One region of the Aeromonas sp. FDAARGOS 1416 genome, then DNA from elsewhere that is predicted to be linked to it. Evidence: riboswitches for the same ligand, from Rfam matches in the RefSeq annotation. Region 1 holds a riboswitch; each other region holds the start of a gene.
What was found. A riboswitch is a leader RNA that binds a small molecule or an ion and turns the genes downstream of it on or off. The one in region 1 is predicted to bind cyclic di-GMP.
Positions count from the first base shown of each region.

Region 2: another riboswitch for cyclic di-GMP. It lies ahead of I6L46_RS12195 (glycosyl hydrolase family 18 protein); the one in region 1 lies ahead of I6L46_RS14270 (hypothetical protein).
Region 3: another riboswitch for cyclic di-GMP. It lies ahead of I6L46_RS17195 (immunoglobulin-like domain-containing protein); the one in region 1 lies ahead of I6L46_RS14270 (hypothetical protein).

Region 1 covers NZ_CP077301.1:3,179,392-3,181,662, reverse strand. The annotation lists gene I6L46_RS14275 (collagenase) at 1-506, opposite strand, end outside; gene I6L46_RS14270 (hypothetical protein) at 977-1,294, opposite strand; cyclic di-GMP riboswitch class I at 1,386-1,472, opposite strand.
Region 2 covers NZ_CP077301.1:2,736,599-2,738,869, forward strand. The annotation lists gene I6L46_RS12195 (glycosyl hydrolase family 18 protein) at 1-956, opposite strand, end outside; cyclic di-GMP riboswitch class I at 1,056-1,143, opposite strand; gene I6L46_RS12200 (glycosyl hydrolase family 18 protein) at 1,762-2,271, opposite strand, start outside.
Region 3 covers NZ_CP077301.1:3,784,247-3,786,517, reverse strand. The annotation lists gene prlC (oligopeptidase A) at 1-258, opposite strand, end outside; cyclic di-GMP riboswitch class I at 696-781, shown strand; gene I6L46_RS17195 (immunoglobulin-like domain-containing protein) at 832-2,271, shown strand, end outside.

The DNA of each region.
Region 1 (2,271 bases):
GCGTTGAGTTCGCAGCGATCCAGCTCCCTTTCGCTCTGACCCAGGATGATGGCTTGCGGCAGCGGCAGACGATCCTGTCGCTGGGCGGTCGGCGTGCCCGCCAGCTGCTCCCAGCGACCCTGCTTGAGGCCATAACCGAAGTCATAACTGCTGGCGGGAATGAGCTTGCCCGCCGGAATCCGATCTTCACAGCGCACGAAGCGGATCTGCCAGCCTGCATCTACCTTGAGCTGCGGCTCGCCACACTGCTGCTCGGCCAGTGCGACGAGATCGCTGCTCTGCCAGTCGAAGCGACGGTAGACCCTAAGCTGCTGGTAAGGAGCATTGCTGCTACGCGCCTTGAGCTCGTAGGTGATCTCGGTGATGCGAGCGGCCAGTTGCCGGCTCGATTCGCCAGTCAGCTGATACTGTCGCCAGTCATTTGGGGAGTAGTTGGCTTGCGCCGAGGATGTAGCCAAAAGCAGGGGGCCTGCCAGCAGCAGCCACCCGGTACCTGAACGGTTCATTTTTATCCCTTTGTTCTTGTTTGTGTATTGTCTTGCGAGTAATCGCAAGGCAATTTACAGGGACTCAAAAGAATATCAATGATTTTTTAAATGACATATAAATCAATGATATAGCGTTGATTTATATGCTTGCTGTTTTTGAACTCCTGCTGCCGTAGTGAGGGCTCACATGCGACTTTATTGAAGAAGTTGTTAGTTGTGTAAAGTGCGTGTCAGATCTCATTTAATCAACACGAGACATGCAGCAAATGACCAGGAAAAGCGAGATGTCCCTGTGGCTTAAGCCACATTATCTGGGCGCATGATGACTGGTGACTCAATCAGCAAAGCCAGCTATTTGTTCGTGAGGAGGCGGGATGAAAAGATATTGGCCGCCTGTATGGGTAGCACAGGCGACCTGATAAGAGTTGCTTTCAACACCACCTGCTCATCTGTTTCGCGCCAATTTCAGCGTCACTACAGATGAGTCATCAGAGATAGCTGACAGTCACGATCGCCATGTTGCTGGCATTGGTCACTTTGTAGCTGATAGTGCTGCTAATTGAGCTGATTTGACCGGCTTGCTGCAAGTGAGCCAAAGGCATGGTTTGCTTGTTCATGCCTGAATAGCAGGTCACGCTGCTGTCAGAAAAATCACATGGAGATTCATAGATAGTGCCAGTAAACGTCACTGAGCCATCAGCCGCAGAAGCTGTGGATGGCAACAAGGCGGTACCAAGCAGCAAGGAGGTGCATACAGAGAAAACTGTCTTGCGAACTAAACGGGAGGCGGTGTGTTGAGCTTTCATATCTATGTCCTTTTCGTCACAGGTGTTGTACGAAAAGGGCAACGCAATCAAAGAGTAATGCCATAAATCGGCAATAACATCACTCTTCTCAGATGGCAGCTCCGCTGTCTTAGGTATCAAAACCCTTAGACCGGTGGCTTTGCGTCCCGACCTTTCGATCGGTTTGCCCTTTACTCTATGTCTAGATGATAACACTCCACTTTGAGAAATCAATCGGCTTAAAAATCATGAGAGATGGATCACAGTTAGTCTGCATAATTAATAACGTATATTTATTTTTTATCTCAAATCATGCCTGTGAATATTGCGGACAAGTCTCTATATTAGCGCGTCATATCTATGATTAATATGTAATGTAGTAGATGTATATTTATGTGTGGGCTGCCAATAATTTGATTACCTGATTACCTGATTACCTGATTACCTGATTACCTGATTACCTGATTACCTGATTACCTGATTACCTGATTACCTGATTACCTGATTACCTGATTACCTGATTACCTGATTACCTGATTACCTGATTACCTGATTACCTGATTACCTGATTACCTGATTACCTGATTACCTGATTACCTGATTACCTGATTACCTCTTTAGGGGGCGGTTTATGAAGTGGTTGATAACTATTGTCAAAAATAGATAGATTATCTTTGTTGTGTTCTTGTTGAAATTTTGTGTGCGACTTTAAATTCATAGTCTGACAATATTGCAACAGATGCCCTTTATATGAACTTTATTTATTTCATGATATCGTTTTATGTTTCATTGTTGGTTTAAGTCGTTGTTTTTTAGGTGTTTATAAAAAAATTTATACAAATCAAAATGTATTTGATGTGCATCAAACGAGTCGTTAATTTGTTCGTCAAGCAAAAGCGGAATGCGGCTTTCTGCACAGACGACAAGGACGTATGTAGTTGTGCAGTTGAGGTGTAGCGGGAACTACCCCTGATGCGGTGTGCTGCTTTTGCTTATTT
Region 2 (2,271 bases), 440 kb from region 1:
CCGCCCGGGAACTCATAGTCGATATCGACGCCGTCGAAGAACTTCCAGGTCTGCAGGAACTCTTTGACCGAGGCGACGAACACGTCACGCTTGGCCTTGTCATGCATGAAGAAGAAGGGGTCGGAGAGGGTCCAGCCACCGACGGAGGGGAGGATCTTCAGGTCCGGATAGGCCTGTTTGAGGGCCATCAGATTACCGAAGTTGCCCTTGTAGGGCTCATCCCAGGCGACCAGTGACCCCTGCCCTTTTTGCAGCGCGGCCCAGGGATCGTGAATGGCGACCTGGAAATCCTTGCGCCCGGAGCAGGCACGTTGCAACGCCTGGAAGCTGCCAGAAATCTCTTTGAGGCTGTCGTTGAGGCCATCACCGCCACAGATCGGGGTGAAGCCATAGAGGATATGGGTCAGGTTCTGGGCTGGCAGCTTGTCCACGGTGAAGTTGCGATCATAGACCCCCCACTCCACATAGTAGGTGCCGACCACCTTGCCGGACTTGTTGACATAGGGTTTGTTATTCTCCTGAAGGGCAGGCTTGAGCGGTGCAAGGTGGCTGCCGTCGGTATCGGCGACCACGATCTCCTTGGCATCAGACAGGGTACAGCCATCGCCGTTGCACAGCGCGACCTGCATCTGATAGCGCCCCCCCTTGTGCACCTTGAAGGTGGCGGTACCCGCGGCGGAAGAGGGACCGGACCAGACTTCCTTGCCATCCAGCAGCACCTTGGCACTCTGGCCAATATCGCCGTTCCAGAGATTCCAGGTGACGGTCACATCGGCGCCATCCTTCACCTTGACCAGCTCGTTATAAGCGGTCGCGGACTGGTTGACTTCGACGATGGCAAACTTGGTGGGGCCCCAACCGATGGCGGGTTTGCCGGGAGCTGCCGCATAAGCGGCGGAGGAGGCGAGCAGGGTGCCGACCATCATGGCCAGCAGTGCAGGTTTTGGACTTAGCATATTGCTTTCCTTTTCGTTATGGGAAAAACGAAAGGGCAACGCAACACGACAGGTGACACAAAAACGGCCACCCCTTGGCAAGGGCAGCCTGCATTCTACTGTGGTGGCCCCGCTATCCTAGGTCGCCTTGACCCTTAGACCGGAAGCTTTGCGTCCCGACTTTTCAATCGGTTTGCCCTTGTCACAACATTATTTCTGGCGATAAATAATCGCCGATTGACTGTAGGGTAATTCTGATAAGTAAGCAAATCGGACCATTGCCAGCCCACCAGTTACCAACCCCGACAATTACCCACTTTCAAGAAATTAATGTTTAAAAAACAGCCGGATATGCAGACCTAATCTCATCACCTCCAACCAGATACCTCACACCATTTTTTTGATCCGCATCACACAAAATTGAGAAAAATCAATGAGTAAGAACAATATGCGACAAAAGACCCATCTGTATCGCAACTAATGAATTTATAATCGCCGCTTTGCATGGCCAGCAGGTGTCTTCATGCCCAGCGAATTGCCCTCACGCACCCGGTTATCCAGATACGACAAATTTGTTCGTTTGACGATTTATGCCTTGCCACTGGCCGGGATGATCTGGCTTATCAACAGCCTCAATGGCTGGCAAAGGGCAGCGTGCGGCACAGATGCCAGCTATCGGGGAGAGCATTAATCACTAGGCAAGAGTGAGCACTTTGCAGGGACACGAGAGAAGCTGGGGGAAACCGGTTGGCAGAACCGCCAGAATGTGGAGATGCGGGGAGAAAAAAACGGGGCATGACTGGCATGCCCCGCCACCATTCAATGCTTATTTACAGCTGACGGCTCCCACATCCTGCCAGACGTCGTGTTTGCCGGGCTCATTGCCCTTGGTCCAGTACTGCGCCTTCCACTGACGGCCGTTATGGGTGGTGAGCTCGCCACCGTTGTAGGCCACATTGGCATCCCAACCCAGTTGCACCTTGCTCACCAGCAACCACTGATCCGCAGTGCGGCTCGGCTCGTTGCCCTGGGTCCAGTACTTGGCCTGCCACACCAGCTGGTTGTGGCTCACCTTGTCGCCGCTGTTATAGGTGCTGGCCGCTTTCCAGACTGGCCAGTTGGCCGCATCCGGATCGGTCGCCGTGCAACCACCGCCGCTGCTGGCCGGTTTGACCGTCAGACGGGTTGCCGCACTGGCATCCAGCCCGCCGTCGGAGACAGTGACGCTCAGGTCATAGCCGGTGTCGCTGGTGACGCTCGGGCCGGTGACCACCAGAGTGGCGCTGTTCTGACCCGTTGCGGTGATGCCTGCCGGCACACTCCACTGATAAGTCAA
Region 3 (2,271 bases), 600 kb from region 1:
ATGGGCCTCGCGCAGCGCTTCGCTGTTGAGTACGGAGTTGAGGTGGCTGACCGGTGACCAGATCCGTGACAGACGGTCATTTACCTCTTCCAGCGGGGCAATCAGGCTATCCCAGGTATGGGGATCACGCTGGGCCAGCACATCGCTGATCTTCTGCTTGCAGTCAGCAATCGCCTGAATCACGGCAGGTTGAACCTGCTCCGGCTTGATCTGGCTGAAAGGGGGCAGCGAATCCATTGTCAGCAAAGGGTTATTCATCCCGGTTACCTCTTGTTTGGTCTTGAACAGACCGCTTTAGCAGCTCTGTATGGCTTTCTAACATGTGGCCAAGCCACGCAATAATCAAGCGGGAATCCGCCGCAACCCTGTACTTTTCCTACCATTGCGACCCGGATCTCTGCCGTTGCTGCAGTTTTGCCATCAACAGCCAGTAACAAGATGAATATGTGGGCCTTTTTTGGCTCTTATCGCTACTTTCAAGGGGCAAAAAGCCGCCATTTACCGGCGCCACAGCTGCCAGCCAAGTACCGTCATGCTCAATCATTGAAACGGACAAAATGTGGCAACTGTAACAAATTATCAATATTTTTCAGTTAATTAGAATCAAAACCAACTATTGATTAATTTATTTTCAAGCATCTATCATAGGCAACCTGCCATGCAGGTCACTTGATTCTCTGTGCTGCACAGAAATCGGGTGAAAAAGGCAAAGTGACCCGAAAGGGCGCGACGCAAAGCCACCGGTCTAAGGGAAAACACCTATGACAGCGGGGCTGCCCCCGAGGACGTCCGGTCACAACCGACGCCCCATTTGCACCGTACGGAGAGACGATGAACAAACTCAAATTATCCCTGCTTGGCTGCCTGCTCGGCATGGGCGCCCCCATGGCATATGCCACCAGTGCCGGTCAGGCGATGGTCAACCCCCAGTCCGGCGTAGTGGTCGGCTATTGGCACAACTGGTGTGACGGCTCGGGCTACAAGGGCGGTATCGCCCCCTGCGTCAAGCTCGATCAGGTCAACCCGCAATACAACGTGGTCGATGTCTCCTTCATGAAGGTGTATGGCAGCGATCCCATCCCCACCTTCAAGCTCGACCCGGCCATCGGCATGAGCGAAAGCCAGTTTATCGAGCAGATCGCAGAGCTGAACCGTCAGGGCCGTGCCGTGCTGCTGGCGCTGGGCGGTGCCGATGCACACATCGAGCTGCGCAAAGGTCAGGAGCAGGCCTTTGCCGACGAGATCATCCGTCTGGTGGAGACCTATGGCTTCGACGGGCTGGATATCGACCTGGAACAGGCCGCCATCACCGCCGCCGACAACCAGACCGTGATCCCGGCGGCCCTGCGTCTGGTCAAGGATCACTACCGCTCCCAGGGGAAAAACTTCCTAATCACCATGGCGCCGGAGTTCCCCTATCTGACCCAGACTGGCGCCTACATCCCCTATATCCGCAATCTGGAAGGCTACTACGACTGGATCAACCCCCAGTTCTACAACCAGGGTGGTGACGGTATCTACATCGATGGCATCGGCTGGATTGCCCAGAACAACGATGCCCTGAAAGAAGAGTTCATCTACTACATGGCGGATTCGCTGAGCAACGGAACCCGCGGCTTCTACAAGATCCCCCATGACAAGCTGGTGTTTGGCATTCCGACCAACATCGACGCCGCCGCCACCGGCTATGTGCAGGATCCGCAGAAGCTCTACAACGCCTTCAACCGCCTGAAGAGCGAGGGGCAACCGCTGCGCGGCGTGATGACCTGGTCCATCAACTGGGACATGGGCCGCAACGCCGCCGGTCAGTCCTACAACGAATCCTTCATCAAGAGCTACGGCCCCTTCATCCACGATCAGGAGATCACGCCCCCGGTCGACAACGGCAAGCCGGTGTTCAGCGGCCTGAGCGATACCCGCATCAAGCAGGGTACCGCCTTTGATCCGCTGGCCGGTGTCAGCGCCAACGACAAGGAAGATGGCGACCTGACTGGCCAAATCCAGGTGGAAGGCTCGGTAGACAGCCAGCGCATCGGCCTCTACCCCCTCACCTACAAGGTGAGCGATCGCGACAACAACGTCACCGAGCAGGTACGTACCATCGAGGTCTACAGCATGAAGCCGGTGTTCAGCGGTGTCACCGATACCACGCTGGAACTGGGTACCGCTTTCGATCCGATCGCTGGCGTCAGCGCCCATGATGAAGAAGATGGCGACCTGACCGCCCAAATCAAGGTCAGCGGCAACGTCGACAGCAGCAAGGTCGGCCGC